DNA from 3 places in the uncultured Exiguobacterium sp. genome. Region 3 is predicted to be linked to each of the others. Evidence: riboswitches for the same ligand, from Rfam matches in the RefSeq annotation. Region 3 holds a riboswitch; each other region holds the start of a gene.
The links. A riboswitch is a leader RNA that binds a small molecule or an ion and turns the genes downstream of it on or off. The one in region 3 is predicted to bind S-adenosylmethionine.
Positions count from the first base shown of each region.

Region 1 (10,696 bases), on a different contig from region 3:
TGCGTATAGATACCTTCAAGTTCGACGAGATCATCATTACATTCAGTAAGAATTTGCTTCAACTCATCAACATGTTGCAGACCGAGTCGTCCCATTCCAGTATCGATCTTGATATGCAAACGGAGATGATCGATCTCAGTCAGATGACGTTTCGCCTCCCGGAGCCATTCAGCTGAAAAAACAGGAACGGCGACATCATAATTCGAAGCGACCGTCACATGTTCCGGTAGTAAAGCTTCAAGCATCAAAATCGGTGCTTGGATACCCGCTTCGCGCAACTCGATCGCTTCTTCAAGAAGTGCGACAGCGAGTAAGTCAGCCCCATTCTCAAGAGCAATCTCAGCAACTGTCACCGCCCCGTGACCATAGCCGTCCGCTTTAACGACTGCCATCACCTGTTGCTCGCCCATTCGTGTTTTAATTTCGCGTATATTATGTGCGATCGCTTCCCGATCGATTTCAATCCAAGTTGGTCGGTACATCCCATTCCCTCTTCTCTAATAAGACTTGCGCAGACGCGTAGTGCTCTGAATGCGTGATCGAGACATGGATGAAGCCATCGAATGGTCCGCTCATGATTGGTCGCCCCGTCTCGTTGTTTAAGACTTCAACATCCTGCCAGGTCACTTCTTTTCCAACACCGGTTCCGAATGCTTTGACGAACGCTTCCTTTGCAGCGAAGCGACCTGCCAAGTACTCGATTTTCCGGTGTCCCGAAAGCGATTGAAATCGCTCCTGCTCTGCCTGCGTCAAGATTCTACCCGCAAAACGTGGTTGCCGCTCAAGCGTTTGCTCGATTCGATTCAGTTCCACCAAATCGATTCCAATTCCATAAATCATCCGAGACGCCTCCACAGTTCTATTCTTCGCCATCTTCATATAGAATGAAGATGAAGCGAGGTGTTGTCATGTTTAGTCGAACGGAAAACCTACAAACGTTCACACGTTCTTATCCGGTCGTTTCGTTGTTCATTTTAATCCAAGTCGCCTTATTTGTCATCGAACAGTTAGGTGGACTCCTTAATCTGACGTTCTCTCCCTTAAGTGCAGGCGCAGCAATCAATCTCTTAATCGGACAAGGTGAATGGTGGCGTGTCGTCACGGCCACGTTCTTGCATTATGATTTTTGGCACATTGCGTTCAATACGTTTGCTCTCGTCATTTTCGCACCGCCTCTCGAGCGGATGATCGGGCATACTCGATTCGCCGCTTTTTACTTGCTCGTCGGTACGCTCGCGAACGTCTTGACGTACTTCACCAAAATCAATGAACCGTTTTACGGACAAGCCGGAGCATCCGGCGCCATTCTTGGTCTGCTTGGTTTTTATGTCTACTTGAGTCGCTTCAAACGGACAGTCATCATGGCAGATGATACACGTCTTGTGTATATCTTTACTGCGGTCACGGCAGTCTTTACGTTACTTGGATCGAACGTCGCTGTCTTCGGTCACTTGTACGGTTTTGTCCTCGGATTCCTCTTCGGATTCGTCTTCGGTAATCGTGCCGTGCCATTCACGCGTCCGTTCCAAACCGGTCGTCGGACGAGCGGTGGTCCCGTCTTCGTAAGCGGTTCTGGCCAACTTGGTCGTATTTTCTTCTACATCATCATCGCCTTTGCCGTACTCGGATTATTCTTCCGTTACTTGTAAAATGGCATACAAAAAGGACTCCTCTACAAGCGGGAGTCCTTTTTTGACTTATTTGCGAAGTACTTCTGCTAAGTCTTTCACGTCATCAATCAGGTTATGGATCGTTTCCTGATTATCCGTATAGAGTGCTTTTAGTTCCTCAAAGCGTCCTTTTGGATCTTGTTTGACAGCAGACAATTGTGTTCCTGCGCCGCTGAATGTCCGTTTCACTGCTGCGAACTGCGCTTGACGCGTATCTTTATGCAGTAGTGATAAAGTAGCGCCAACAAGTGCGCCACCGAGTGTTGCTACGACAAAATAGTTTTTCTTCATCTGTTAGTCCCCCTGCATCTCACTCATTTGTTGGTGGTACGATTTGATACCGTTTCATGACCGGAGAAGGCGCAAACGACTTCCCTGCCTCTTCAGCATACTGGTCTACCGTGAGACGTTCAACTGATTTTGCATAACGAGCCCCGTCCCCTGTCTCATGGAACTGGATCAATAAGACAAGATCCGTCCCCTTTTCGACACGTCCAATCCGAAAGGCCTGGAAGCCACCATATTCTGCCCCAATGACTTTCGGGTTTGACATCACTTGATGCACGAATAAATCCCCGCTATTTTGATCCGCTGGAATCGACCAATAGAAGAGACTGCCTTCATCCGAAAAATTCCCACGTGATTCGAGCAACGTATAGGTATTGCCACTTTGAAAAGGTGATTTCGAGTCTGTCTCCATCCAGAGGATAGCATCACCGCTTCCGCTAGCGACACGAATTTGAGCATCACGAGAACGAATTTGTTCCACGAACGAACCGCTACCGAATGTAATTGAAAGTTTAGATGGCATCACAGGCCTCCGCAAGTTGAAAGTCTTTTTCCGTCAATCCGTTTTCATCATGAGTCGTCGCCGCAAGTGTAACATTTTTATAGTCAATCACGATCCGCGGATGATGATTCAAGTTTTCAGCGATACTCCCGACTTCCTGTACAAAATCCAGTGCCGCAGGAAACGATGCGAGTGTATAGGTCCGGACGATTTCATCATCGACGACACTCCAATCTTGCAATCGTTCCAGGCGCTCTTCCACTTCATACTCATTCAACCTAGCCATCCCTTTCTCCTCCTCTACTATCATTTTCGTCCTATACCTTATACCCCATTCCACCATTTCTCTATACCTGTTTGTATCCGATTTCTTCCTTTCGCCTTCTATGTGAGATAGAGTACAATGTGAAAGAGAACACTAATTCAAAATCGGAAAGGGGCTCACGCACATGCGCGCTCTGATTGTTATTGATTACACGATCGACTTCGTTGCTGACGAAGGGAAGCTGACTTGTGGAAAACCAGGACAGGCGATTGAAGAACGGATCGCTACATTGATGGAGGAATTTTCAACAGAGGATTACGTCGTCATCGCCAACGATATTCACGAGGAAGGCGATACGTTCCACCCGGAAACCGTCCTTTTCCCGCCGCATAATATTCGCGGGACACATGGACGTGATCTGTTTGGGAAAGTCGCAGCCATGGCACGTGTCGCTGATCACGTCATCGATAAGACGCGTTATAGTGCGTTCGCCGGGACGGACCTTGATTTACGCTTGCGTGAACGCGATATCCGCGAAGTCCACCTCGTCGGCGTCTGTACGGACATTTGTGTCCTTCATACAGCTGTCGATGCCTACAATCTTGGATATCGTATCGTCGTCCATGCCGATGCGGTCGCAAGCTTTAACGCGACGGGTCACGAGTGGGCGCTTACACACTTTAAACAATCGATCGGCGCAGAAGTCGTCGGCGAATAAGAAGGGATCTGTCCGTCATGTTACAACGTAATCTTGCACTCCATACCGATCTATACTTACCGCGTTGGATGTACATCTATTGGAAAGAAGGACGTCATAATGAACGTGCCGTCTTTGATGTTTACTACCGTTCGAATCCGTTCGAAGGGGGCTACGTCGTTTTTGCGGGTCTCGAAAATATCATCGAGTATATCCAAACACTCCGTTTCACGGAAGAGGACATCACGTACTTGCAAGAGATGATTGGCTTCCCGGATGAGTTCAAGGATGAACTGCGTCAGTTCAAGTTCAATGGCTCGATCTCAAGTGTCAAGGAAGGCGAGATCGTCTTCCCGAACGAACCACTGATTCGGATCGAGGCACGCATTTTTGAAGCGAAGCTCTTGCAAACAGCGATTTTGAACATCGCGAACCACGAATCACTGATCGCGACAAAATACGCACGGATTCGTCAATCGGCTCCCCGCGCGAAGTTCCTCGAAGCTGGCGCCCGCCGTGCGCAAGGCATCGATGCCGCTTACTTCGGAACGCGTGCTTCGTACCTCGCTGGTTTTGACGTCACAAGTCTTGCTTCAGCAGGACGTGATTTCGGCATTCCATGCGGTGGAACGATGGAGCACGCCGACATTCAATTCCACGATGACGAATTGACGGCATTCCGGACATTTGCTTCTCATTATCCAGATCAAGCGACGTTACTCGTCGATACGTACGACACGCTCAAGAGTGGTCTTCCGAATGCCATCACGGTCGCGAAGGAACTTCAAGCTAAAGGACATAAACTGCGCGGCATCCGGATTGATTCCGGTGACTTATCCTACCTGTCAAAACGTGCCCGCAACATGCTTGACGAAGCCGGTTTTCCGGAAGTCGATATCGTCTTGTCAGGGGACCTCGATGAGTACGTCATCCAAGACTTGCGCATCCAAGGTGCCCAAGCCAATACGTTCCTCGTCGGGACACGCGGTATCACGGCCTACGAACAACCTGCTCTTGGGATGGTCTATAAACTGGTCGCGCGTGAAGTAGACGGCGAGCTTGCACCCGTCATCAAAGTGTCATCGTCAAAAGCCAAGACGACGACACCTCACATCAAGGAAGTCTATCGCATCATCGACCCGGTGACGGATAAGTTCAAAGGGGATTACGTAACGTTGATGGATGAAGATCCATCGACACTCGAAGCTGTCGATCTCATCGACGTCCGGGACCCATCGTTCCGTAACCGTGTTGAGCAGTTCAAGGTCGAACGTTTGCTTGAACCGATCTTCAAGGATGGAGAGCTAGTCTATACAGTTCCAACGATTGAAGAGAGCCGTCACTTCCATGAAACGCAGATTGGTCGTCTGTGGGAAGAGTACAAACGCCTTCGGTTGCCAGAGATTTATGCCGTCACATTCAGCGATCGTCTCTGGAAGCTCAAACTCGACATGATTCGGGATACCCGTCTGGCAAGTGGTTTAAAATAAGACGCCAAAAAGCGCCGTTCTTCCTCCCTCAGGATAAACGGCGCTTTTTATCATGTTAATCCTGCTTCGTTTCCGACAGGTGTCATTTCTGTTGGCGCTTGTTCCATCTTCTTACGAAAGTACCACGCGAAACCAAGCGCACCTCCGATGAAGACGATATACGTTATGCGTTGACCGAATTCAGCTAAGGAATCCGCGTAAAAAATACTGATTAAATGATCACTTCCACTAATGAGTAGCAAACAGGCAATCAGGAGCGCAATGCGATAAGCAAGCGTCGGGCGGTCTGTCGGTTCAGCATGCCAATACATGATGATATGGTGGGCAAGTAGGACGATACCCAGGATTCCTAATATTCCAATGAGTACTTGCGGCATAATGAACGATCCTCCTGTTAGTAGTATCTAGTCTTATTTAAACATAGTTCATACGAATTTCGTCAGGAAAAGTTTCCCGTCCCACATTCCTCACGGTATACTGTAGAAAAATCGTAAGCGATCAAGGGAGGGCATTTTTTCATGAAAACCTTTAAATTATGCACATTACGCATTTTAATGGACGAGTCAGGACGTGATACGACAATTCCTGTCGCCATTCAGGACGGATTGACGGTCAGTACCGAACAGACAGCACAATGGGTCGCGGAAATCGTCGTCCCTTCGAGCGATCAGCCGATCGTCGATGAATTGTTCACAAAACATTTACGTGCTTTGATTGAAATCACGATCTCACGACCCGATAATGACCCTGCCGCAATGATCGTCACGCCTCTTGAACGGACTGCCTTAAGCGAACACGTCTCGTATGTCTTCACCGGTAAGATGGTCATGATGAAGAATGATTTATCCGAATCGATCTTACGTGAAGTCGTTGAGGATGGATTTGCCGGCGAGGAACTCGTCCAAGAATACAAGGATCGTCGGTCAAAACGTGGTGCGCATATCACGAGCATCGCTAAAGAAACATTTAAACAGTATCTAGCAGAACATCCAGAAACACCGATTTCTTAAGGTTTTTCGACCTCATCCGTGATGTGATCCGCTACATTGATTCGATCAATCGTATAGTGGTCTGTATATTGGATATAATTCGCACACGCATTTTTCAAAGGTGTCCGGTAACTGAATGTCCCATCGATCGACGATAAAGCTGCTTTGATCGTATGCGAGTGACAGACAATTAAGATTCGTTTCCCCTCATAGGTGTGTGTCACTTCCTGTAATGCTTCGAATACACGATCCTGGATGGCTTGTTCTGTTTCAAGACCTGGCACAAGTGTCGTATCGTTCGCTTGAACGGCTTCGTAAATCGCTGCGACCGGTTCACCGGAAGCGGCTCCGAATTCGCGTTCGACGAGTCGGTCATCGGTCGCTGTGATCGTTAAACCAACAGCACGACCGATGATTTCTGCCGTCTCAACGGCACGCGACAATGGACTTGCTAACAAGACATCCCACTCCTCATCGGCTAGATAAGCGGCACTGAGTTCCGCTTGTCTTTTTCCTGTTGCATTCAACGGGATATCTTCTCTTCCTTGGATCCGCTCATTTAAGTTCCAATCGGTCTGACCATGTCGCACTAAACAAATTTCAGTCATGTCTCTGTCTCCTTCATTCAAGAAATATGACTGATTGTATCATGTTTTTCATCCGGAAGTTGCCGAGGTGGCAGTAACAGCACCTGACAAGTAAATTGCTCGATGCGATCAAGTAACCGTTCAATTTTTAATGGATTTTCTGTTTGAGCGAAACTGGCAAGTGAATGCGTACCATTCGGAAAAGAGAACAAACGAACATCCGCTCCGACATCGGCTCCTTTTTCAACGAAATGTAGGGCTTGGGAAAATGGGACGATTGGGTCTTTTTTGCCATGCAGGAGCATGATTGGTGGGGCATCCGATGATAGGTGTGTGACAGGTGAGACGTGCGTCATCAACTTGCGCCATTCTTCCCGCCCCCCTTTGTAGAACTTGATGTGGGCAATCCACGTCTGGATGAAATTAAACAACAAAAAATTCGTCGGTGGATATAAGGCGATGACACCACTGATCAATGGCATATGTCGCTCATCGCGCTCCCCAACGAAAGCAGATGGGGCAAGTGCCGTCGTCAGCATGAGTGCAGCTCCGGCTGAGTCTCCCCATACCATCATCCGTCCTCTTAAAATGCGAAGTTCCTCCGCTTTCTTGTTCAAAAAACATAATGCATCTCTTACATCTTCGAGGTTATCCGGAAAATAACTACCTTCTTCGAACAGACGATAATCGATACTACAGACAGCAACCCCAAGTTCAAGCAAGCGATCAACGATCGGGCTAAAACAGAACATGTCTTCACGCTCTCCTCGAACGAACGCGCCACCGTGTGCGTAGATGGCGACCGGAAACGGTCCTTCCCCCGGCGGATAGTAGAGATCGAGTTGTAAGTCACGGTCTCCCACTTGTTTATAGAGGAGTGTCCGCGGTGCGAGTTGCTTTTCTGTGATTGGCAAGGCGGGTTCAGTCCACCGAAGTAATGCACCGTAATTATTCCAGATACTTGCTCCCGCAGCTGCTGTCGTTAGTAATGCAGCTCCCCCCATTAGCCATGCAGTTTCACGTTTCACTTGATCACCTCCAAAAGACGTGCCAGTTTCTTCACTTTGTTATCTTTTACCCCGTTTTAAAAGAAGTCGAACGTCTCGGTATTCGTACTTGACGCTTCTTCAGCGTTCCGCTATAGTGAAAAAGTCCAAATCGGAATAATTACGTTTTAATAACGGAGGTAACATATAATGAAGAAAATCGTTCCTGCTTTAACGGTCGCATTCGCGAGCGCTAGTATCCTCGCAGCTTGTGGATCGAACACCAATTCATCGACTTCAGATGAGAAAAAGACAGAAATCTATGCATCGACGTTCGCGACGGCTGCTATTGCCCGCGAAATCGGTGGTGATCAAGTCGACGTCAAGATGATCGTTCCACCTGGAGCAGATCCCCACTCTTACGAGCCGACGTCAAAACAACTCACTGAGATTGCTAAGGGCGACTTGTTCCTCTTAACCGGTACGACGCTCGAGCCGTATTCGAAAAAAATCCAGGAGAGTCTAAATGGCACGGATGTCCGCTTCGTCGAGACGAGTAAGGACGTCAACTTACTAGAATCTAATGCTACACTTCATGCACATGAAGAAGAAGGGCACGATGATCATACAACGGATGAACATACGCATGAAGAAGAGGGGCATGACCACGGAAAATACGATCCACACGTCTGGCTCGACCCTGTCAACGCAAAAGCAATGGCACGTTCGATTACAAGTGCTCTATCAAAAGAAGTACCAAAAGACAAAACAACATTCGAAAAAAACTTAAAAGCGTTCGATCAACAAGCTGACGCACTCGATGAAGAGTTCAAACAAGCGGTCGCTGATGGATCGAAAAAAGAACTTCTCGTTACGCATGCGGCTTACGGTTACCTCGCAGAACGATATGGTTTCACACAACTGCCAATCGCGGGTATATCCCCTTCCGATGAACCGTCGCAAAAACAATTGGCTGCTTTAGTGAAAGAAGCACGGATGCATGATTTGAAATACGTCGCGTTCGAAGAAACGGTCTCACCAAAGGTCGCACGTGTCATCCAAAAAGAAATCGGAGCTGAATCCGTGACGATTCATAATCTAGAGTCGGTCACGAAAGCTCAACAAAACAGCTCTTATTTCAATTTGATGGAAGAAAACGTCCAAACATTGAAAAAGGCACTTCAGTAAAGTACAGTTGACACGCGTTACTCAATGCGATACGGTAAGAAACGTGTTTTACAACAATTGAATGACTTCTTTTTATCGCGAGAAACGGAGGGACTGGCCCAATGATGTTTCGGCAGCGGACGATTTGATTCGTACTGTGCCAAATCCAGCAAGCGAAAGCTTGAGAGATAAGAAGAGCGTCTTTATTTCATAAAGACCTCCTTCTTTCTTGCGAAGGGGTCTTTTTTTGTATCTTTGAGAAACGAGGTGTCAACAATGAATGAAACGATCACGCCTAACAAATGGGCGCTGCTTCCTCTCGTCGTATTCCTAGTCCTCTTCATCGGAGCCGGGATCTTCTATGACGACTTTTACAAATTTCCGATTCTTATCGCCGCATTGATCGCTTTGATCTTTGCTGCAATCACGACAAAAGGATCCATTAATCAAACGGTCGAACGAATTGCAACAGGTGCCGGAAATCCCGACATCATGATTATGGTCTTCATCTTCTTATTAGCCGGTACGTTCTCTGGAACGGCGGAAGCGATCGGTGCGATTGATGCAACCGTCAATGCTGCCTTAACGTTCCTACCTCCGTCACTCCTGATGAGCGGTCTGTTCGTCATCGCTGCCTTCATCTCGATGGCAATGGGAACTTCGACTGGAACGATTGCTGCGCTCGCACCGATCGCCTTCGGTATTCATGAAGCAACAGGCATCAACGTCGCAATCGCAGCAGCGTCAGTCGTTGGGGGTTCGATGTTCGGCGATAACCTGTCGTTCATCTCAGATACGACGATTGCCGCCGTCCGGACGCAAAAAACGAACATGCGTGATAAATTCCGGACGAACTTCATGATCGTCCTACCGGCTGCCATCTTGACTGTCATCTTACTCGCGTTCGTTTCTGGTTCTGGCGATGCGGTAACGGCTAAAGCATTCGAGTTCTACAAATTGATTCCATATCTCGCTGTCATCGTCCTTGCATTATTTGGTGTCAATGTCATCCTCGTTCTCGTCGGTGGTACATTGCTCACTGGCATCATCGGTATGATTGACGGTAGCTTCGGTTTAAGTGGGTTCGTCCTTTCGATGTCAAAAGGAATGATGGGCATGGCAGAGATTTCGATTTTGACGCTCCTCATGGGTGGTCTCGTCAGTTTGATCACGTTCAACGGTGGAATCGCCTACTTGAAAGAGACGTTGACGCGCAAGATTTCACAGCGTCGTGGTGCCGAATTCAGTATGGCGGCACTCGTCAGCGCGACGAACCTCGCAACGGCGAACAATACAATCTCGATTCTCGTCGCTGGACCACTCGCGGCTGAAATCGCCGATACGTATGAAATCGATCGTAAGAAATCAGCGAGTATTCTTGATATCTTCTCTTGCGGTATTCAAGGTATCATTCCGTATGGGGCACAACTCTTGATTGCAGCAGAGTTGACGAAGACGGCTTCGCCGGAACTGATTCCGTATCTGTTCTATCCGTTCCTGCTCTTCGTCTGTGGATCGATTGCTATCTTCTTCGGATTGCCACGGATGAAGAAGACTTCGACGAAACAAGAAAAAATTTCTTCTTAACCATAAAAACAGGTCCAATCGCGTCGACGATTGGACCTGTTTCATTATTTTTTCTGCTTTGCTTGTCGTTCTAAGATTAAATAGGCGATTGCCGGAAGTGGAAACTGAAGGAGTCCAGCGCCTCCCCAGACCCACGGATTACGTCCTGACTTTCGTGCACTAAAAAATAGACTCACTGCTTGTGTGACCAGCAAGGCACTAATACTAAGCCAAGCTCCCTTTGATAGCTTTTTATTCTTTTGAGCCATCTGTTATCCTCCTTTTTTGGACAGGCATTCAGATTTTATTACGCTTCTATTTTACCTCATATCCTATCTCTTCATGAGCATAGAAACGGACGGCTATGCTCGTTCGTGCTAAACTAAACAAGCAAATCTAAACTACGTTTTATGAGGAGGAGTAACACATGCAATACGCAAAACTTTCAAACGGTATTACGATTCCCCAAATCGGATTCGGTGTCTGGCA
Region 1 is NZ_CAXYJR010000006.1:148,544-159,239, reverse strand. Features, by position in the region: gene alr (alanine racemase) at 1-482, opposite strand, end outside; gene acpS (holo-ACP synthase) at 460-840, opposite strand; gene ACHWTJ_RS13875 (rhomboid family intramembrane serine protease) at 909-1,649, shown strand; gene ACHWTJ_RS13870 (hypothetical protein) at 1,698-1,961, opposite strand; gene ACHWTJ_RS13865 (hypothetical protein) at 1,981-2,481, opposite strand; gene ACHWTJ_RS13860 (4a-hydroxytetrahydrobiopterin dehydratase) at 2,471-2,746, opposite strand; gene ACHWTJ_RS13855 (cysteine hydrolase family protein) at 2,910-3,443, shown strand; gene ACHWTJ_RS13850 (nicotinate phosphoribosyltransferase) at 3,461-4,912, shown strand; gene ACHWTJ_RS13845 (hypothetical protein) at 4,963-5,289, opposite strand; gene ACHWTJ_RS13840 (YwpF family protein) at 5,431-5,922, shown strand; gene ACHWTJ_RS13835 (histidine phosphatase family protein) at 5,919-6,509, opposite strand; gene ACHWTJ_RS13830 (alpha/beta hydrolase) at 6,527-7,516, opposite strand; gene ACHWTJ_RS13825 (metal ABC transporter solute-binding protein, Zn/Mn family) at 7,685-8,662, shown strand; SAM riboswitch class I at 8,732-8,836, shown strand; gene ACHWTJ_RS13820 (Na+/H+ antiporter NhaC family protein) at 8,918-10,228, shown strand; gene ACHWTJ_RS13815 (hypothetical protein) at 10,273-10,476, opposite strand; gene ACHWTJ_RS13810 (aldo/keto reductase) at 10,635-10,696, shown strand, end outside.
Region 1: linked by a shared signal. The riboswitch ahead of ACHWTJ_RS13820 (Na+/H+ antiporter NhaC family protein) and the one ahead of ACHWTJ_RS02220 (methionine ABC transporter ATP-binding protein) in region 3 are both predicted to bind S-adenosylmethionine.

Region 2 (10,696 bases), 190 kb from region 3:
CAAGAATGCGTGCTTTCATTCCTGTAGGAACAGGTCGCTCCGGAAGCGATTCAGCGATGGGAAGCATGAGTTCTTCCATTTCTAAAAGCGCTTCACGACAGTCTTCGCACGTCGCAAGATGCGCTTCGAACGCGTCGCGATCTGCTGAAGAGAGTGTTCCATTGAAGTAATTGATCAAGTCATGACAACGTTCTTCCATCTCGTTCCCTCCCATCTAATCGTTTTCTTAATGCTTGAATCGCACTTCTGATCCGTGTCTTGACCGTTCCAAGCGGTAAGCCAAGCCGCTCTGCGATTTGTTGTTGTGTCAATCCTTGAAAATAAACCAACTCAATCAGATCTTGTTGTTCCGACTTCAACTCGCCCACAGCGCTACGCACTTCTGCTGCGGTTTCACGTTGCATGACGGTCCGTTCGACGGGTTCGTCATATCCCCCGTCTCGCTCTTCAACTTCAATCGTCGGCTGTCTTTTTTCACGACGTAAGCAATCAAGCGCTGCGTTACGTGTGATCGTTAAGATCCAAGAGGAAAACTTTCCTTTTTGTGTATCAAAATCAACACGACCATTCCAAACTTTCATCCATACTTCCTGAATAACTTCTTCGGATAAACGATCATTATTCGTAAAGCGAAAAGCGAATGAAAATAACAATCGCTCGTACTTCTCATACAAAGTCTCGAGTGCTTGTTCGTCACCGCCACGCATCAGATGATAAAGCGATTCATCGGATTGAGTATGCATCCTTTTCCTCCTCCTGATATCAGCTTCATCATATAGTATACGAGAGCTAACACCAAATCGTTTTAATTTTCATCGATTTTCTAAGTAAATTCCCCACCACACCCATATTCCCTGATTCCATGAAAAGTATAGCTTAAAATTCGATTAAATTGACAGTAATACCGTTATGGGCATAGCATAAAGATAGTACACATACGTTAGTTCTAGTAAGAAACGGAGGAACACAAATGGATTATGATCGAAAAATGAAAAATCGTGTCAGTCGTATCGAAGGACAATTGCGTGGCATCCTTCGCATGATGGAAGAGGGTCAAGACTGTCGTGATGTCATCACACAACTTTCTGCTGCCCGCTCCGCGATTGATCGTACGATCGGTGTCGTCGTCAGTTCGAATTTAATCGAGTGCGTAAAGGAAGCCGAACAAAATGGTGACGGTCAGACAGAAGAGCTTGTGAAGGAAGCCGTAAATCTTCTCGTCAAAAGTCGCTAATTACTATAGACCACTTCTCAGAGTAATTTATATCTGATTAAAAAAACAGGGGCAAGATTTCATTGAAATCTGATGCCCTGTTTTTTTGCGATTTAGTATAAAACTTTGAGTTGATCCAAGTACACCTTACTTTTAATGGTTGTTCCCTTTTTCGTTACATCCGTTTCAACAAAATACAGCGATTCGATTTTAAGAGGTGTTGGCCACGTCGGATCGAGTGTCGCTTGTACCGTTTTAAATCCTTTCCAATCTACCTTCTTGACGAAATCCACGACATGTCGATTTCCCGCAGCATCTCTCACTTCTGAGCGAAGCCAAGGCGCGCGTCCATCTCCGTACACGTCAATCGTCAGTGCACGGGCAGGAGAAGGTATGATCCATGACGCTTTTTTAATGTACATGGCTCCGTTTTGTTTCGTCCATCCTGAATAATCGTATGTCATTTCGAGCGATTGTTTACCAGAAGTCTTCTGTAAAGAACTGAGACGAACAGCATAACTCGAAACGTACGGAGACACAGCTTCATAGACACCCTGTTCGAAGGAATCGATAACTTCCTCTTTTTTCATAGCCGAAACGGTGACCGGTAATCGAACGATTTTCCCGCCAGACGAGACTGTGAGTTCCGTCTTCCCGACTTTTTTTGCTACTACATTCCCCTTCGTGACGGATGCGATGCTACCGTTCGCGACCTGATAATTGAGTTGAGCAGCAGGAATACCGACACGTCGTCCGTTTAACCATCCTTCTGATGAAATCGCGAGGCGTTGCCCTACTTTTAATAGAATCGGACGACCGCCATTCACGGTAAGACCGGTCAAGCGATTCGTGATTGGAATCGATACGGTACGTTTGGCATGGTCAACTTGCATCGTTCCCGTCCATTTTCCTGGAGTCAGCGGTGCCGTGATTTGTAGTCCTTTGACACCTATCCCCTTCCAAACAATTGATTTCTTCGTTGCATCTACAGGCTGGCCATTCGTATCCGTCAACTTTAGTCCAAATCCACTTGTTTCACCCACATACAATTCTTTAGGGGCTGTCAACAGAATCGTTGCCGCCTGATTCGATGGAATATAATGCGTCGCTAAGAGAAGACCATTCGTAATGGAACGACTTCTTCCGTCTGCCGGTACATTCGCTGTTCGAGGTAAAAACTCCCCGGCGCGTCTGACCATCAGCTCTGTCGACCCTCCTCCATCGAATGCGAGGGCTGACGTCACACCTAGACGCTTCATTTGTTCGACTGCCTCAAGCATCGTAATACCTTTTGAGTCAGAGCGAGCTTGGTCGACCGTGATGATCTGAACCGTTCCATCCGCGGTCGTCCCGATCAGTGTCCGCGCTTTACGAGCAAGCATCAAAAAACGATCATGATTCAAGGCTAAGCTCTCCAAATTATATCCAACACCGTTTTGAATCAACCAGTTATATCCGGAGACAGCCTCTTGGATATCATTTCGAATTTGCAGGTTCGATAACTGAACTAAATTCAATTGTGTCGAGAGCAGACCATCCGATTTTTCTTCAGCTGCTTTGACGAGAGACAGCAACGCTTCTTTTTGTTTTCCGAGTCCGACCAAGACGACACCTGCGTCCGGTAACTTAATTTCTTTACGGAATGTCGTATCTACCGATTCAATCGTCCACTGATAGTTCTTGCCAAGAGTGAATGCTGACGTCGTCGGTCCCTTTAAGTAGACGATGGCGATCTCTTTTTTCATCGCTTCTGATGGTTCGATCAGCTTCAAGATTTTCGAAGCATGATGCGCAGAACTAAAGATGCCGATTCGATTTGCTAAATTTTCATTCCGGTTGACCGAATGAATCGTTACCCGTTTCGTACCGGACGTCACGGATCCAATGATCCCGAATGAACCGATTTCTGGATTTCCTTGTCCATTGATCGTGAAAGAGGGAAATTTCGTTGCAGAATCTTTTACGCTATGGCTGACTAATACTTGATTTTGCTGAATCTGAAGACCAATCGGCAGTCCTGATGCTACTCGGTACATATCTGCATTGATTGCCGTTACGACACGTCCCCCACTCGCTGTCACGCGACTGACTTGAGAAGGCAAGGACTCTGTTGCTAATACACGATCTCTTCCTTTCGTTGTCACCCAGTAGTTCCCAGCATCTGGCTGAATCGTTATATGTCGAAATAACTGTGGGGTTCCCGAGAGTGTTTCTGATTTCGTCGTATAGGTGACACCTTTTGAAATCGTTTCTGCCTGTATGGGACCAACAGATTGAAAAAGACAAAAAGATGTTAATAAAATACAAATTTTCTTGAACATGTTCCACCTCCGTTATATATTATGCCTTTTTTAGTAAATAAATGACATAATAAATTTAGAAGAGGTTTATTTTTATTCGGAACAGGTATAGAAAACAGTTAAACGATTCTTTTATTTTGTAAGAAGAAACACATGAATTCATACATGATGTAGGAGGCACTTTCCATGACTGTATCTTTATTTATCGATGTTGCGTGCAAGACAGGGGAATCTCCCGTCTACGACGCGAAAACGAAACGTTTCTACTTTGTCGATATTCCGAATCAATTGCTTTTTTCATATGATCTCGTCACTGAAGCACTTAAACCGTATACGTTACCAAGTGCCATCACATCGATTGCCTTGACGGATGCGCCAGATTTATTACGTGTAACGTCAGCACACGGCTTCGGTACATTTGATCTCAAGGAAGGACATCTGTCTCTTGAGCATCAATTGTCCCTACCAGATTCTGACCGTATGAATGACGGAAAGCTCGATCCGACCGGACAATATGTCGCCGGTAGCATTAATGAAGAAGACGGTAAGACGGCTGGACTGTTCCGTCTACGTCATGACGGTTCCATTGATGTCTTACATGAAGACTTGACGAACTCTAACGGGCTCGTCTGGTCAGAAGATGGCAAGACGCTCTATCATATCGATACACCGACGAAAAAAGTCTATGCCTTCGATTATGATCCGGACGCGCTACTTTCGAATAAACGCGTCGCCGTTGATCTCGAAGAAGAAGAAGGATTCCCGGATGGTATGACGCAGGATGCTGAAGGTCATGCTTGGATCGCGCATTACGCCGGATCATGCATCACACGCTGGAATCTCTCGACAGGCGAAAAACTAGCACATGTCGATTTTCCCGTCTCGAATCCGACCTGTCCGATTTTGTATGAAGATCGGTTACTCGTCACGACAGCTGCTGATGGGGATGAGACACCACACGCCGGCGCTGTCTTCGTCGTCACATTTGAATGATTAGCAAAGGAGGGATCATCTTTTTAGAGGTGATGCCTCCTTTTCCACACAATTCGTCTAGACGCATCTAAAAAAACAGACGATACTAAAGAAGAAGACTATTCATTTTTTGAAGGAGTGAAGCCGATGCGTGTCACGATCATCGAACGTTTACATCAACTGCAGACGACCCCATCCTTTTTCCCGGTCAATTGCTACCTGTTTGAAGAAGCAGACAGTTTAACATTGATTGATGCCGGACTCGGAATCAACGCAAAGGCGCTTTATCACTACATCCGTAAACAAGAAAAACCGCTCGGTGCGATCATCCTGACACACGCTCATGCCGATCATGTCGGATCACTCGACTTCCTTGCGAATGCCTTTCCTCTTGCCCAAGTCTGCATCAGTTACCGTGATGCTGCATTGCTCAGCGGGGATGAGACGCTACGCGAAGGCGAAACGACACCTTTAAAAGGCGGTATTCCGAAAAACATCAAAACACGTCCGGATCGATTGCTCGAAAGTGGTCAACAAGTCGGTAGTCTCAGCGTTATCGCCTCACCTGGACATACGCCCGGTTCGATTTCGCTTTGGCATGAAGGGAGCCGGACGTTGATTGCCGGAGATGCTTTTCAGACACAAGGAGGGCTCGCCGTCTCCGGTGACGTCCGATGGCAATTCCCGTTCCCGGCACTTGCGACATGGGATCCGGATGTTGCCCTTCGCTCCGCTGATCAATTGACGGAACTGTCTCCGGATATCCTTGCCGTCGGACATGGTCCGCTTATCCTTGGACCGAGTTACGAGATGCGCCAAGCCGTCGATCGATTCGCGCAAGTCTTACAAACGAAAAAATTATCACCTTTCAAGTAACCTATCCACACGAAAACATCCACGGACGTATTTTCCGACACGTCCGTGGATGTTTTTTCCTTCAAACCGCTCTATTCTGTTCTGTAACACCATAACGATAAACACGTGCTTCATAGGGACGTAATTCATCCGGGGTATCCCGGTAGTTCGATACGAGTAACTTTTCCTTCGGTAAGATAAAGGCGGTCTGCATCGGTTCGTCGTATACGTTGAGGACGATCCGCCAGACTTCTCCTTCTAGTTCCCGTTCATAAATATAGAGATACGGATCATGCAGTGCCAGGTCTCGGTACGTACCGTAGACCATGATTGGATGATCCTTGCGCATCTGAATCAACGTCCGGTAAAAAGCAAGTACGGACGATGGATCTGCTTCTGCTTGTGCGACATTGATGTCCGTATAATTCGGATTGACGGCTAACCACGGTTTTCCACTCGTAAAGCCTGCCGCATGCGTATCGTCCCATTGCATCGGCGTGCGGGAGTTATCACGGGCGAGTAACTGCATTGACGAGAGTACGACCTCCGGGTCCTCGCCACCAGCGACGCGCTCTTCGTATCGATTTCGAAAGGCGACATCTTGATAGAGCGATGGATCTGAGAAACGAATCCCCGTCATCCCGATCTCTTCTCCTTGATACACGTAAGGAATGCCCGGTAACGTATGCAACATCAAACCGAGTAGTTTCGCGCTCTCGACGCGGTATCGTTCACTGCCGAAGCGCGTCACTTGCCGTGTATGATCATGGTTGTTGAGAAACTGTGAATTGACACCTAATGGGTATAAGACATCATACCAGCGTTTTTGAATCTCCTTGAATCGTAAGAGATCCATCGCCTCCATATCGTCCGCGATCTCGAAATGAAACAGCGTCCGAAGTTCGTTCCGTTCTTCACTGACATATAACAGCCCGTCTTCTGGACCGACGAACGGAATCTCACCGACTGTGAACAAGTCCTTCTCGGCAAGGACGTTCGCATGCATCTCCTGCAGGAAGTCATGTACGCCGGGCTGATTCCCGAGATACGATAAATCAAACGGATTGACGACATCCTCAAGCGTCCGTTTTTTAATCAAATTGATGACATCCATCCGGAAGCCGTCAATCCCTTGAGCAATCCACCAGTTCATCATATCGTAGATCGCTTGCCTCACAGCTGGGTGCTCCCAGTTCAAGTCCGGTTGTTCTTTCGCAAAAGAATGGAAATAATACTGCCCGCGTTCTTCACTCCACGTCCACGGGCTTGATGCAAAGTACGAGCGCCAATTGTTCGGTGGCGTCCCTTTCGTGCCGTCTTTCCAGATGTACCAATCATCCTTGTCATTAATCCGGTCCCGCGACTGGCGGAACCAGTCATGCTGGTCACTCGTGTGATTGACGACTAAATCAAGTATGATTTTCAATCCACGGGCGTGAGCCGCCGTAATCAATTCCTGTAAATCCCCCATCGTCCCGGCCTTATCCATGATCGTGTAATAATCGGCAATATCATAGCCGTTATCAACGTCCGGGGAACGATAACACGGATTCAACCAGACAACATCGACACCAAGCGAAGCGATATAATCAAGTTTTTCGATGACACCTCGCAAATCACCGATTCCGTCCCCATTCGAATCCTTAAAACTACGCCAGTAAACTTGATAGACGACTGCCTCTTTCCAGCTAGCTCGCTTCATCTCCTCACTCCTCTCCCTAACTCTTTATTCCCGCTCCACTTGTCTGTACCTGTTAATTCAATAATTTTTTTGAATTTCGAAAAAGTTCTTTTCTTTTGACTGAATATTCGTTATCCTTGACGACAATACCACGAAGGAGGCATTCACCCATGAAACATTTCGCTCCATCCATCGCTATCGATCGGCTTCCTGCTCCCGTCTTCGCTGAGCTTGCGAACCGGATTGGTGCTGTAAAAGCAGCCGGACACGATGTCATCACACTGGGTCAAGGAACACCCGACCAGACGACACCTGTACATATTCTCGACGCCTTAAAACAGGCGATCGATGAGCCAACAAACCTTCAATATCCACCGTTTCGTGGACATGATTTTCTAAAACAAGCCGTCGCAAGCTTTTATGCGAACGAATTCGGCGTCACGATCGATCCGGCAACGGAAGTCGCGATTCTTCTCGGTAGTAAAGCCGGAATCGTCGCCTTACCGCAAACAATCGTCAACCCTGGAGAAGGTGTCATCGTCCCGGATCCAGGATATCCGGATTATCTGTCTGGTGCTGCACTTGCTGGCGCATTTCCGATTACGCTTCCGTTGCTTGAGAAAAACGGCTTCTTACCCGATTATGACTTGCTTGATACAACGGACGTCGAGCGTGCCCGGATGTTGTTTCTCAACTACCCGAGTAATCCGACGGGTGCGACCGCGACAGCAGAAGCCTTCGAACAGACGGTCGCTTTCGCCGATGCCCATGATATTTGCGTCGTCCATGACTTAGCCTACGGTGGCATCAGTTTCGATGGTCCAACGCGAAGCTTTCTGCAGACGGAAGGGGCAAAAGACGTCGGAATCGAGCTATTCTCACTCTCGAAACGCTTCAATATGTCCGGCTTCCGGATCGCCTTCGCAATTGGAAATCCGTCTGTCATCTCAAGCATCGAGACGTACCAAGAACATCTCTACGTCAGTGCCTTCACACCGATTCAACATGCGGCGACCGTCGCTCTGACGAGTGATCAGACATGTGTCCATGAGTTAAGTAGCTTATATGAAACACGACGCGATGCGTTGTTCGCAAAACTCGATGCGATCGGCTGGAGTGGACCACGTCCAGGCGGTTCCTTCTTCGTCTGGCTTCCAGTTCCTGAAGGTTACACGTCTCAAAGCTTCACCGATCATCTACTTGACGAAGCACACGTCGCCGTGACCCCGGGATCCTTCTTCGGTGAATACGGTGAAGGCTACGTCCGGATCAGCTTGATTGCTGACGTCGAACGTCTAGAAGAGGCCGTCGACCGAATCGGAACACTCAGTCTGTTCCGGACACCCGTTGCGGAATAATTCTGAAAAAACATTTGACAGATGGGAATCATTTCCGTTAAAGTAAGTCCCAACAGTATAACTACTTATCGAGAGCGACCGAGGGATTAGGCCCAACGACGTCCGGCAACCACCTATTAGGAACGGTGCCACATCCTACAGAATGATTTTCATTCTGAGAGATAAGTTACGAAATCTTACACTTTCGTCGCTTTTTTCTGGTTGCTCTGCTACTAGGAAAAAGCGACTTTTTTTGTATGAGGAGATGAGCGGATGATTGAATTCAAACACATTACAAAACGGTTCGTCCGAGACCGGACCCCGATTTTTGCATTACGGGATGTCGATTTAACGATCCAAAAAGGAGAAATCTTCGGGATCATCGGTGAGTCCGGTGCCGGTAAAAGTACATTGCTTCGTCTCATCAACGGGCTTGAGCATCCGACACAAGGAACCGTCAAGGTCGACGGTGTCTCGCTCGGCGGGATGCCAAAATCGGAACTACGTCAACTTCGCTTGCGGACAGGAATGATCTTTCAGCATTTTCAACTGATCCAATCGCGCAACGTCGCGGATAATATCGCTTTTGCGCTCAAGGCGGCTGGTGTCAAACGCGCAGATTTTCCGGAGCGAATTCGCGAACTCGTCTCACTCGTCGGCCTTGAAGGATTTGAGACGAACTTCCCGAGCCAATTAAGCGGTGGTCAGAAACAGCGCGTCGGGATTGCCCGGGCACTCGCGAATGATCCGACCGTCCTGTTATGTGACGAAGCAACCTCTGCCCTTGACCCCGTTACGACACTACAGATCCTTGAACTGTTGAAGGATTTGAATGAACGACTCGGATTGACGATCGTCCTCATCACGCATGAGATTGATGTCGTCAAACAGATTTGTCATCGTGTCGCGGTCATGTCGCAAGGAGAGGTCGTCGAAGTCGCCTCTACTTATGACTTGTTCAGCCAAGCCAAACATCCGGTCACACAACATTATGTCGACACGGCATTACAAATCGAGCTACCGGAACGCATCTTACAGGCAACACCGGGTAAGATCATCCGCTTGCAATTTACGGGCGAGAAGACCGGTGAGAGTACATTATCGGAAGCAATCCGCCGTTACGATATTTCAGTCAGCATCTTGCACGGCAAGGTCGACTATATTCAAGACGTCGCCTTCGGTGTTCTGATCGTCAGCTTGACGGGATCTCCTGATCAAATCGCTCCTGCCCTCGACTGGCTCGCGACGGAACTTCATGCTCTCGAGGTGATTCAGGATGTGGCTTGATCGTATTCAAACGATGTTACCCGAGTTGTTGAAGGCGCTCGGTGAGACGGCATGGATGGTCGGAATTTCACTTGCTTTTGCATTGGTCATCGGGATTCCGCTCGGGATTCTCTTGTTCGTCACCGATCGCGGTTTATTCTTTCAAAACCTTGCCGTCCGACGTGTCCTTGACTTCGTCGTCAACATCGTCCGGTCCTTACCGTTCATCATCTTGCTTGTTGCCCTTATTCCATTAACGAAGTTCTTACTCGATAATACGATTGGTCCGACGGCTGCATCCGTCAGCCTCAGTGTCGCAGCGATTCCGTTTCTTGCACGACTCGTCGAGACGTCACTACGTGAAATTCCGCCCGGTTTGATTGAAGCAGCGGAAGCCTGCGGGGCGAAACCCTTGCGGATCATCGTCAGCGTCCTTTTACCGGAAGCACTTCCCGGCATCATTCAAGGCATCACGCTAACGACGATCAGTCTGATTGGCTTCTCGGCAATGGCTGGGATCGTCGGCGGCGGTGGTGTCGGTGACCTCGCGATCCGTTTCGGCTACTATCGCTATGATAATTTCATCATGATCGTGACAATCGTCGTCCTCATCGTCATCGTCCAAAGCATTCAAGCACTTGGGAATCAACTGGCGCGAAAAACAGATAAACGCTAATCATACATACAAAGGGAGAGTAGAATTATGAAAAAACGATATGCCTTTTTAGCAACAGCCTTACTCGGTGCAGGAGTCCTCGCAGGATGCGGAGATAGCAGCGCTGATGAAAAAGACAAGACGATTAAGATCGGTGCGACAAGCGGTCCGTATAGCGATATGGTCAAACAAGCGATTCAACCACAACTCGAAAAGAAAGGCTATAAAGTCGAAATCGTCGAATTCAGCGATTACATCCAACCGAACATCGCCCTCGGTAGCGGAAACATCGACGCCAACTTGTTCCAACACTCGATCTATCTCAAGACGTTCTCTAAAGAAAAGAACCTCGACTTAAAAGGACTCATCACGGTTCCGACAGCACCGATGGGACTATACAGCAAGACAGCGAAGACG
Region 2 is NZ_CAXYJR010000005.1:247,308-258,003, reverse strand. Features, by position in the region: gene ACHWTJ_RS03040 (anti-sigma factor) at 1-199, opposite strand, end outside; gene ACHWTJ_RS03035 (RNA polymerase sigma factor) at 180-743, opposite strand; gene ACHWTJ_RS03030 (metal-sensitive transcriptional regulator) at 971-1,234, shown strand; gene ACHWTJ_RS03025 (phosphodiester glycosidase family protein) at 1,327-3,534, opposite strand; gene ACHWTJ_RS03020 (SMP-30/gluconolactonase/LRE family protein) at 3,700-4,506, shown strand; gene ACHWTJ_RS03015 (MBL fold metallo-hydrolase) at 4,633-5,361, shown strand; gene ACHWTJ_RS03010 (alpha-glucosidase) at 5,423-7,042, opposite strand; gene ACHWTJ_RS03005 (aminotransferase class I/II-fold pyridoxal phosphate-dependent enzyme) at 7,192-8,379, shown strand; SAM riboswitch class I at 8,442-8,547, shown strand; gene ACHWTJ_RS03000 (methionine ABC transporter ATP-binding protein) at 8,632-9,645, shown strand; gene ACHWTJ_RS02995 (methionine ABC transporter permease) at 9,635-10,300, shown strand; gene ACHWTJ_RS02990 (MetQ/NlpA family ABC transporter substrate-binding protein) at 10,328-10,696, shown strand, end outside.
Region 2: linked by a shared signal. The riboswitch ahead of ACHWTJ_RS03000 (methionine ABC transporter ATP-binding protein) and the one ahead of ACHWTJ_RS02220 (methionine ABC transporter ATP-binding protein) in region 3 are both predicted to bind S-adenosylmethionine.

Region 3 (10,696 bases):
TAGATGCGACAATCGAAGAAAACATCGCAGCCGTCGCGAAGGCGAAGAATAAGGAAATCGAAGACGTCGTCGTCTCGATCCTGGATCGTGAACGTCACGAAGAAATCATTCAACGGATTCGGGCGACAGGGGCGCGGATTCGCTTGATCGGTGACGGTGACGTCGCTGCTGCGATCAATACGGCGTTCCCGCATACAGGGATCGATATCTTGCTCGGTTCAGGTGGCGCACCGGAAGGCGTTCTTGCTGCCGTTGCCTTGAAATGTCTCGGTGGTGAGCTCCAAGGACGCTTGTTACCAGCAGACGATGCCGAGATCGCACGTTGCAAAAAGATGGGCATCGAAGATCCATCGAAGATTCTCATGATGGACGACCTCGTCGCAGGAGATGATTGTATCTTCGCTGCGACAGGTGTCACGGACAGTGAGTTGATGAAAGGTGTTCAGTTCACGGCACAAGGCGGTCAGACACATTCTGTCGTCATGCGTGCGAAATCAGGAACGGTGCGTTTTGTCGAGGGTATCCACTCGTTCAAGAAGAAACCGAAGCTTGTTATTAAGTAAAACAGGATGACTCTTCAAAAAGGACGTCTGGATCCACATAAAAAGAGTTGGCGTTGCGGATGATCTCCGGAATGCCAACTCTTTTTTGATATGTGTCTAGGAATCAAGACGTTCATCCTCAACTTCTACAGGAAAAGGAAACGTGCTAAGTAAAGTAAGACCCGGTATTTCGTATAAGCTGCGAGATGTCGCGGCTTATCTCCCGCCTGAGGAAAGTGAGGAGATGAACCTTGAGTGGTAAATGAATCGTTATTTGGCGATTACCGCGGACGCTGGACTTCTCCTGCTTGTCGGGTGACGTACCGACGCGGTAGAAAACGCGTCGAAAAGATGTACCAGGCATTCCCGAAGCCAGGAACGATGAACGTTTTTCCATTCATGTAACCACGGTAGGCGATGCGCGCAACCGTCGGAGCATCCATGACACCAGGTCGCAGGAATAGCCGCGACTGTTCAAGGTTTGCTGCCGATTCGAAACCGGTATGTGTCGCGCCCGGACAGACAACGCTGACTTGGATTCCGTCTTGTGCGAGTTCTTCCGTCAAGCCTTCCGAGAAATGAAGGACATAGGCTTTTGTTGCGTAGTAGACACTTAGCCATGGACCGCCTTCAAATGCAGCCGTTGACGCAAGATGGACGATGCGTCCTTTTGTTCCGTGTGCTTTCATGCGCGAGGCATAGACCTTCGTTACGTGCGTCAACGCTTCGATGTTCAAAGCAATCATTCGAGACTCATCCTCAAAAGAAGTCTCAAGGAAGGAACCGAAGACACCGATTCCAGCATTGTTGATGACACAGTCGACTGGGATCTGTTCCGTTGCGCGAAATAGTGCCAGGCGATGCGTTTGCTGCGTTAAATCGTAAGGGAAGACAGTTGCCGTTCCCCCGAGTCGTTCGACATGGAACTTCGTTTCGAAAAGCGCCGTCGCATCACGTCCGACGAGCAGGACGTGATCCCCTTTCTTTGCATGGAGATAAGCGAATTCACGACCAAGGCCTCTTGAAGCCCCTGTGATTAAAACATGCATCCTATTTCCTCCTCATATAATGGAATAGATGAAAAAAGCGATCGAGCCAATGCTCAACCGCTTTGAGATGATGAATTATAGGTAAGATCCTGCGCCGACAAGGCGTGAACCCCAGTACCCTGATTTGAAGCTCGAGTATTTAACGCCGCCTGTTTCTGAGTTGACCATACTTGACTTGCTTGTTGCGATTCCGACGTGTTGAATGCCGCTACCGTGTGAGAAGAAGACAAGATCTCCTGGTTGTACTTTTGAAACGCTGACTTTCTTAGAAGAAGAATATTGTGAAGAAGACGTACGTGGCAATGTTTTACCAGCCGCTTTCTTGTAAACGTAGCTTGTGAAACCAGAGCAGTCGAATCCACGAGTCGTCGTTCCGCCCCATACGTATGGTGTACCTTTGTGTTTTGCTGCTTCGCTTAAGATTTTTGTCCGTTTAGAAGATGTGCTCGTTGTTTTTTTAGCGCTTGAAGATGATTTGTATGTCTTTGTGTACTGTGAGAAGACATAACGTGTTTTTCCGCCGTATGAGATTTTTGTCCAGCTGCCTGACTTGCCTTTGTATGTAAAGACTTGACCAGCATTGACTTTCCCGACGATGCTTGCTTTCGTAGAAGGTGCTGTCCGAACACGAAGACCGTTGTCCGTGATCTTGACCTTTGTGACTGTCGCTGCTTCAACTTTACCTGTACCCACTGATGTGAAACCTGAAACCACTAAAGCTGCTGTCGCGATCGATGCTAGAAAACGTTTCATGTTAAGAATTCCTCCGTTTAATGTAGTGTGTTGCGTCCGTAAGTTATATGATGAAATCATTAAGTGTGTGATTAAGCAGTAAACCTTACAACTGTGTAAGAATTTTGTCTGCAGGAATATCTTAGCATGCGCGCACTTGAAAACGTTTTTTCAGTTAGAAGACAAAACAGATGTTTTTGTAACATAACTGAAATAATATCCTTGAATATTACAAAGTAAGAAACGCAGAGGATTGTTGACGACGAATTCAAAAAAATATGATACCTTTAGTTCACGAAAGAAATTACATACCTCCTGATGTATGTATGGAAGTATACTGAATGCAGTTGAATTTATAAAGAATAGGTGAAGAACATGCCAACAACTGATAAAAAAGATAAACCAGAACGTTCCTATACACTGGCTCAATTGAGTCAACTGACATTAAAAGAACTCTACGAAATCGCAAAGACGAAGAATGTTCCGCAGTACCGGGAGGCTCGTAAGCGTGAGTTGATGTTCAAGATTTTAAAAGCACAGGCTGAATCGACTGGTCTGTATTTCCTCGAAGGGGTACTCGAAGTCATCCCTGGTAATCCACAAATGCAAAACGATGGTGGCTTCGGCTTCCTTCGTCCTATCAATTATTCCCAATCCTCTGAAGATATCTATATCGCCGCTTCTCAAATCCGACGCTTTAACTTACGTAATGGTGATGTCGTCACAGGAAAAGTCCGTCCTCCAAAGGAAAATGAACGGTTCCAAGGATTGCTGAGTGTGGAAGCCGTCAACGGTGAAGCACCGGATACAGCCCGTAATCGTCTGTTCTTCCCGGCACTGACGCCGATTTATCCGGATCGCTTGATGCGTCTTGAGACAGAACCGCGTCATTTATCGGTTCGTGTCATGGATATGATCGCACCGGTCGGATTTGGACAACGCGGTTTGATCGTCGCACCACCCAAAGCAGGGAAGACGTCACTACTTAAAGAGATCGCGAATTCAATCCAGGAGAACCACCCAGACGTTGAGCTGATCATTCTCTTGATCGATGAGCGACCAGAGGAAGTAACGGACATCGAGCGTTCGGTCCCGGGAGCAGACGTCGTCAGTTCGACGTTCGACGAAACACCGGATAACCACGTCCGGATTTCTGAGCTTGTCCTTGAGCGGGCGATGCGACTCGTCGAACACAAGAAGGATGTCGTCATTTTGATGGATTCGATCACGCGTCTAACACGGGCTTATAACTTAACGGTGCCTCAAAGTGGGCGGACGCTTTCGGGGGGGATCGATCCAGCTGCGTTCCACAAACCAAAACGGTTCTTTGGTGCGGCGCGAAACATTGAACATGGTGGCAGTTTGACGATTCTTGCGACGGCACTCGTCGAGACGGGATCGCGCATGGATGACGTTATCTATGAGGAGTTCAAAGGAACAGGAAACATGGAGCTACATCTCGATCGTAAGCTGTCAGAACGCCGGATCTTCCCGGCGATCGACATTCGCAAATCGGGTACAAGAAAGGAAGAACTCTTGCTTCCGAAAGAGCAGCTTGATGCGCTTTGGGCGATTCGCCGGACGATGACCGAGTCGAATGAGTTCGTCGATACGTTCCTGCGTAAGATTCGCGATACGAAAAATAATGAAGAATTTTTCGTTGAACTCGAGAAAGAACAGAAGAAGACGGTTCGACGCGCGCCGGCTAAACCGCGTACCGTCAAGAAGGAAACGACGACGGAAAAATAACTATTGCGACGCGTAAAAAAATCGTTTAGTATAGGAAGGTAACTTACTCTGGCTCAGCAAATGGACCAGGGCGGAAGGAGAGAAATCAACCATGAAACAAGGAATTCACCCTAACTACAACAAAGTAGTATTTATGGATTCAACGACTGAGTACAAATTCTTAAGCGGTTCTACTCGTTCTTCGAACGAAACGATCACTTGGGAAGATGGTAACGAGTACCCACTCATCCGTGTGGATGTGTCTTCAGACTCGCACCCATTCTACACAGGTCGTCAAAAGTTCAACGCGGCAGATGGTCGTGTCGATCGCTTCAACAAAAAATACGGCCGCAAGTAATCACTTGCCGGTTCTTAAAAAACAGCCTGCCTCCTTTACGGAAGCAGGCTGTTTTTGTATAGGCTGAATTGCGAACGATACGCAAGATACGTCTTCAAGACGAATGAGAAAGCAATTCCACCAACAATCCCAATCAAGTACGGCAGGATATCCGGATGCGCCAAGATGTAGTCGACGATTTTATGGAACGAGATATGACGACCGACGAAGTAACCGGCGCCTAAAAATACGCTGATCCAAATCAAGGCACCTGTATACGCATAGCTCGCAAAAACGCGAAACGGCATTTTTGAGACACCCGCAAAAAAAGCAGAGAGCTGACGAAGACCCGGTATGTAGTAACCGATGATCAAGACCGACTTTCCGTAACGACGAAATCCGGCTTCAGCGGAGAGAATATGTTTTTCTGAGATGCGCATTTTCGGTCCGACGCGATGCAGTAGAGGCATCCCGAGTTTTAAACCAAGTACATAACTGATTGTCATTCCGATGCAACTTCCGGCATAAGCGGCAAGAATCGTACCGAGGAGCGGTAGATTGCCTTGATGCATCCAAAATCCGGACAAAACGAGTAGGGTCTCATCAGGAACCGGTAATCCCACGATACCACCTGCGAGAAGAACGGAGAGACCAAGCGCACCATATTGGTGCAGGATGTCGTGTAAGAGATGATGAATCGGGGACACCTTCTTTCGTGAGAATCTTCTTCTTCAGTGTACAGGAAATAGGGGACACTTGGAATGAAAGGACAAAAATTCTAGGGAAAGAAAAAATGAATTTTGATTTCCGGAAGTCAACCCTTTTTCTCGATACCGTTTCGAGCTATACTCGTTAAAGTGACTATTTTTAGAGGACGGTGTCGGACGATGATGCATGTAATAAATCAGTACGGCTGGATCGAAGTAATTTGTGGCAGTATGTTTTCCGGGAAATCGGAAGAGTTGATTCGTCGTGTCAGACGGGCGCAGTACGGCAAACTGCCTGTTCAAGTATTCAAGCCGGCAATCGACGACCGGTACCATGAAGAACATGTCGTTTCTCATGTAGGTAACTCCGTCGTAGCCATCCCGATGGCGACGAGTCGAGACCTTTATGCGGCAGTAGCAGAAGAGACACAAATCGTTGGCATTGATGAAGTTCAATTCTTTGATGATGAGATCGTACAAGTCATCGAAGCACTCGCACAAGACGGAAAACGCGTCATTTGTGCAGGGCTCGATCAGGACTTCCGAGCAGAGCCATTCGGTAAGATGCCGGAATTACTGGCACGGGCAGAATTTGTGACGAAACTACAGGCAATCTGTCTTTCGTGTGGTGATCCGGCTTCTCGGACACAACGGTTGATTGATGGGAAACCAGCGAACTACGATGATCCGATCATCCTAGTCGGAGCGTCGGAATCGTATGAGCCACGGTGCCGCCATTGCCATGAAGTGCCTGGAAAACCGAAGCCGCTCCAATCGGTGCAACACCAAGAAAATTAAAAAAAGACGTACCGATGATGGTCGTCCTTTGATGTAACAGCTATTCGATTCTAAGTGAAGACGAATAGCTGCTTTTTTATTATCCTGTTTCCTGTGAGAACCGGCTCGAGCGTTCGATGAAGCGGATCGATTCACGGACGATCAGATCCTGGTCATGATCGAGTGTCGCGACGTGATACGAGTTGAGTAAACAGTAGCTTCGTTTATCATTTGTTCCGATGTGCTGATGCAGATAATCCGAGCTCGACGGCGGAACGACGTGATCGGTCGCTGAGTAAAGAATCAAGGTCGGTAGAAGGATCGATCCCAAGCGTCCTTTCGTTTCATCCATCAAGCGGACGAGTTCGAATGCACAACGGCTCGGAACGAGGTCATAGATGATTTCGAAGGCAGACCGTTTGATATCCGGTGCCCCTTCCGGTAAATACTGTGGCCCGTCCTCGAACGAGAGTGATTCATAGGACGGAACGGAGAGTGCAGCATTGATTGTAATGATGCCGGCGAACGGAATCCCGTCAGCAGCGAGTGACAGCGCAAGCGTCGCACCCATTGATTGGCCGATAACGAAAACTTGATCGCATGTTTCTTGTAGACGTGCATAGCCGTCTTGCAGGCTTTGTTTCCAACATCGAGCAGTCGATTGTTCGAACTCGCGGACGTTCGTTCCGTGGCCACGTAAGCGCGGGGCATAGACGGTAAAACCTTCAGCAGCAAATGCCTCACCGACGTCTCGAACACTTTGCGGTGTGGCATTAAAACCATGACAGATCAGAATACCGATCGGTCCACCTTGAAGATAAAATGCTTCGGCACCAGTCAATACAGGATAGTTCATCATTACTCTTTTTCCTCCATTCATGAAAAAAACTCGTCGACGTCACTGCTTGGACGCCCACGAGTTTTTCACCGTATCATCCAAAGCCGCGCTTTGCTGGTCGGAGCACCTTACAGATTGCAGGTTGCCGTGAAGTCATAGAGCCAGGTCTCTCGTTCACTCTTGATAAATATCATATTGGAATTGTCGGATTAATCATTGAAACGATGGTAGCACGTTCGAAAATGACTTGTCAAATCGTTATTGACGAATCATGATCCGTTCAGTAAGCTAACTCATAACTTGTTGATCCATCGATATGCGCCAAATGGATTATTTTTGCAAAGTTGGTTGACTTTTAAAGTTCCGACCCGTAATGTAAAAATTAGTTTTACGACATAAGCAACAACGCAACAACACACATACGAATTTCATACCGCAATACTTATCCAGAGAGGTGGAGGGACTGGCCCTACGAAACCTCGGCAACAGACTCATTATGAGCACTGTGCCAATTCCATCAGACAGATGTCTGAGAGATGAGTGGAGTGGATTCTGCCACTGTGCGGATCCAGGTCTCTTCTTGTTTCTCAAGAAGGGACCTTTTTTGTTGAATGAAGGGGGAAAACGGAATGATTGCATTTCATCAAGTCAAAAAAACGTACGTCACGAAAGATCAGACGATCGCAGCGCTCGATGGTGTCGACCTGACGATCGAAAAAGGCGAAATCTTTGGTGTCATTGGCTTTAGCGGTGCCGGGAAAAGTTCACTGCTCCGCTGTGTCAATCTGTTAGAACGACCGACGTCAGGGACGGTGACGGTTGATGGGGAAGATTTAACGCAACTGTCTCCGAAAAAATTGCGTCAAGCAAAACAACGGATCGGGATGATCTTTCAGCACTTCAATCTATTAAATGCGAACACGGTCTTTACAAATGTCGCAAAACCACTCGTTCTTGCAGGCGTCAAGAAAGATGAGATTCGACGCCGGGTGATGGAGTTGCTCGAATTCGTCGATCTCGCGGACAAGGCGGATCATTATCCAGATCAATTGTCGGGTGGGCAGAAACAGCGCATTGGTATCGCCCGGGCACTCGCGACGCAACCTTCCGTCCTCTTATGTGACGAAGCGACGTCAGCGCTTGATCCCCAGACGACGCATCATATTCTCCAGTTATTAAAACGGATCAACGCGGAGTACGGGATCACGATTCTCTTGATCACCCACGAGATGGGTGTCATCCGGGAGATTTGCGATCGTGTCGCCGTCATCGAAGCTGGGAAACTGATCGAGTCAGGAACGGTCTTTGATGTCTTTTCAAACCCGCAGACCGAGACGGCAAAAAACTTTGTTCGGTCTGTCATGCATGACGAGATTCCAGCATCGATTCGCCAGCTGATCGAGTCGCGTGCGCATCCGATCTATAAGATTCACTTCCTCGGACATCACACCGGACAACCACTCTTATCGCAAGTCGCAAAACGCTTTGACGTCGATGTTAATATCCTGCACGGGAGCATCACAGAGTTGCAGGAGACACCGTTTGGCACTCTGCTCGTAGAATTAATCGGTGAGACGACAGAAGTGAAACGTGCCTTACACTACATCGATCAGGCACAGGTAACCGTTGAGGAGGTGCTCGCTGATGCTAGTTAACTACAGTGATATTTGGACAGCATTTTTGCAGACGATGACGATGGTATCCGTTTCGCTCTTGTTCTCGACCTTGATTGGCTTACCGCTTGGTATCCTGCTTGTCGTGACGCGAAAAGGAGCATTGCTTGAAAATGTCCCGTTGTTTACGTTCTTCAACAGTATCGTCAATATCTTCCGCTCGATTCCGTTCATCATCTTACTCGTCGCGATCATCCCGTTGACGCGCTTGATCGTCCAGACGTCGATTGGAACCGAAGCCGCCATCGTCCCGCTCGTCTTTTATGCCGCACCGTACATGGCACGTTTGATTGAGAGTTCTTTACTCGAAGTCGATAAAGGCGTTCTTGAAGCAGCAGAAGCGATGGGCGCGACACCGTTTCAAACGATTTTCCGCTTCCTCCTACCGGAAGCACTCGGTTCACTCATCCTGAACTTAACGATCGCGACGGTCGGCTTGATCGGGGCGTCGGCGATGGCAGGCGCCATCGGTGGTGGCGGTTTGGGTGACTTAGCAATTACTTACGGTTATCAACGATTCGATACGAAAGTCATGATCATCACGGTTGGAATTCTCGTCATCTTAGTTCAAGGCTTACAGACGACAGGCAACATCGTCGCACGAAAAATCAGAAGACATTAATCAAGGGAGCGATTCAGCCATGAAAAAAGCAGTAGCAATTGGAGCAACATTAACAACAATTTTATTTGCCGGATGCGCAGCATCAGGAGAAGACGAAAAGACGATTAAGCTCGGTGTCAGCGGTTCGGACACACAAGTTTGGGATTATGTCGCGAAAAAAGCAGAGAAGGAGGGCATCAAAATCGAGCTCGTCAAGTTCTCCGATTATGTCCAACCGAACATGGCGCTGGCTGAAGGCGAAATTGACGCCAATTCCTTCCAGACGATTTCTTACTTCAACGCTTTCAAGAAAGAACATAACTTGAAGCTATCGCCGATCGCGACGACTGTCATCGCACCGATGGGCATTTACTCAGATAAATACAAGGACGTCAAAGACATTCCGGTTGGTGGAAAAATTGCCGTTCCGAACGAAGCGACGAACATGGGGCGCGCCCTCTTGTTACTACAAGAAGCCGGTCTGATCAAGTTACCGGACGACTTCGACGGCAACGGTTCGCTCGATAAGATCGTCGAGAATCCGAAGAAGCTGAAAATCGTTCCGATCGTCGCTGGACAGACACCACGCGTCTTACCGGATGTCGCGGCATCAATCATCAACAATGGCATTGCCGTTGACGCTGGCTTCAACCCAATCAAAGACTCGATCGTTCATGAGAACGAGACAGCAAAACCATACATCAACATCATCGCAACACGGACAGAAGACAAGAATAAAAAAGAACTGAAAAAGATCGCGTCGCTGTATCAACAAAAAGATGTCGCGGCCTTCATCAAAAAAGAATACAAAGGCAGTACGATCCCGACGTTCGTTCCACTAAGCGACATCGGCGAATAATTTCAAAAGGAGAGTGGATAGCATGACGACACCAGTACGCACGACATGGGTAGAGACGATTGAACAAGATATCGAACAAAAACGGGAATCGTATCTTGAGACGAGTCATCGGATTCATGCGACGCCAGAAATCGGGAACGAGGAATTCTTTGCTTCGCGGCTCCATGCGGAGCGTCTGACGGCAGAGGGCTTTACGGTAGAACTTGGCGTCGCGGGGCACGAGACCGCATTCTTTGCGAAAAAATCGAGCGACCGACCAGGCGCGACGATTGCCTTTCTTGCTGAGTATGATGCGTTGCCAGGCATCGGTCACGCATGCGGTCATAATATCATCGGCACGACGAGTGTCGCGGCAGCGATCGCGCTCAGTAAAGTGCTCGATGAAGTTGGCGGGAGTGTCGTTGTCCTTGGAACTCCAGCCGAAGAAGGTGGACCGAACGGCAGTGCGAAAGGTAGTTTCGTCAAACATCAGTTGCTCGAAGGAATTGATGCAGCCTTGATGGTCCATCCATCGGGACAAACACGGATCACGGGTTCTTCCCTTGCGGTCGATCCACTCGACTTTGCCTTTACCGGTCGTCCGGCTCACGCCGCAGCGTCACCGGAAGAAGGCATCAATGCCCTTGATGCTGTCATCCAACTCTTCAACGGCATCAATGCCTTACGTCAGCAATTACCAGACGATGTCCGAATCCACGGCATCATCACGCATGGAGGCGATGCGCCGAATATCATTCCGGAATACGCAAAAGCACGTTTCTTCATCCGGGCGACGACACGGGAACGGCTGAATGCCGTCACGGAAAAAGTCAAAGCCGTTGCCCAAGGCGCGGCACTTGCGACCGGGGCGACG
Region 3 is NZ_CAXYJR010000005.1:57,146-67,841, forward strand. Features, by position in the region: gene glpX (class II fructose-bisphosphatase) at 1-563, shown strand, start outside; gene ACHWTJ_RS02185 (SDR family oxidoreductase) at 824-1,591, opposite strand; gene ACHWTJ_RS02190 (C40 family peptidase) at 1,667-2,344, opposite strand; gene rho (transcription termination factor Rho) at 2,699-4,072, shown strand; gene ACHWTJ_RS02200 (type B 50S ribosomal protein L31) at 4,164-4,409, shown strand; gene ACHWTJ_RS02205 (DedA family protein) at 4,445-5,095, opposite strand; gene ACHWTJ_RS02210 (thymidine kinase) at 5,279-5,893, shown strand; gene ACHWTJ_RS02215 (alpha/beta hydrolase) at 5,973-6,731, opposite strand; SAM riboswitch class I at 6,799-6,900, opposite strand; SAM riboswitch class I at 7,150-7,253, shown strand; gene ACHWTJ_RS02220 (methionine ABC transporter ATP-binding protein) at 7,340-8,365, shown strand; gene ACHWTJ_RS02225 (methionine ABC transporter permease) at 8,355-9,005, shown strand; gene ACHWTJ_RS02230 (MetQ/NlpA family ABC transporter substrate-binding protein) at 9,025-9,843, shown strand; gene ACHWTJ_RS02235 (M20 family metallopeptidase) at 9,866-10,696, shown strand, end outside.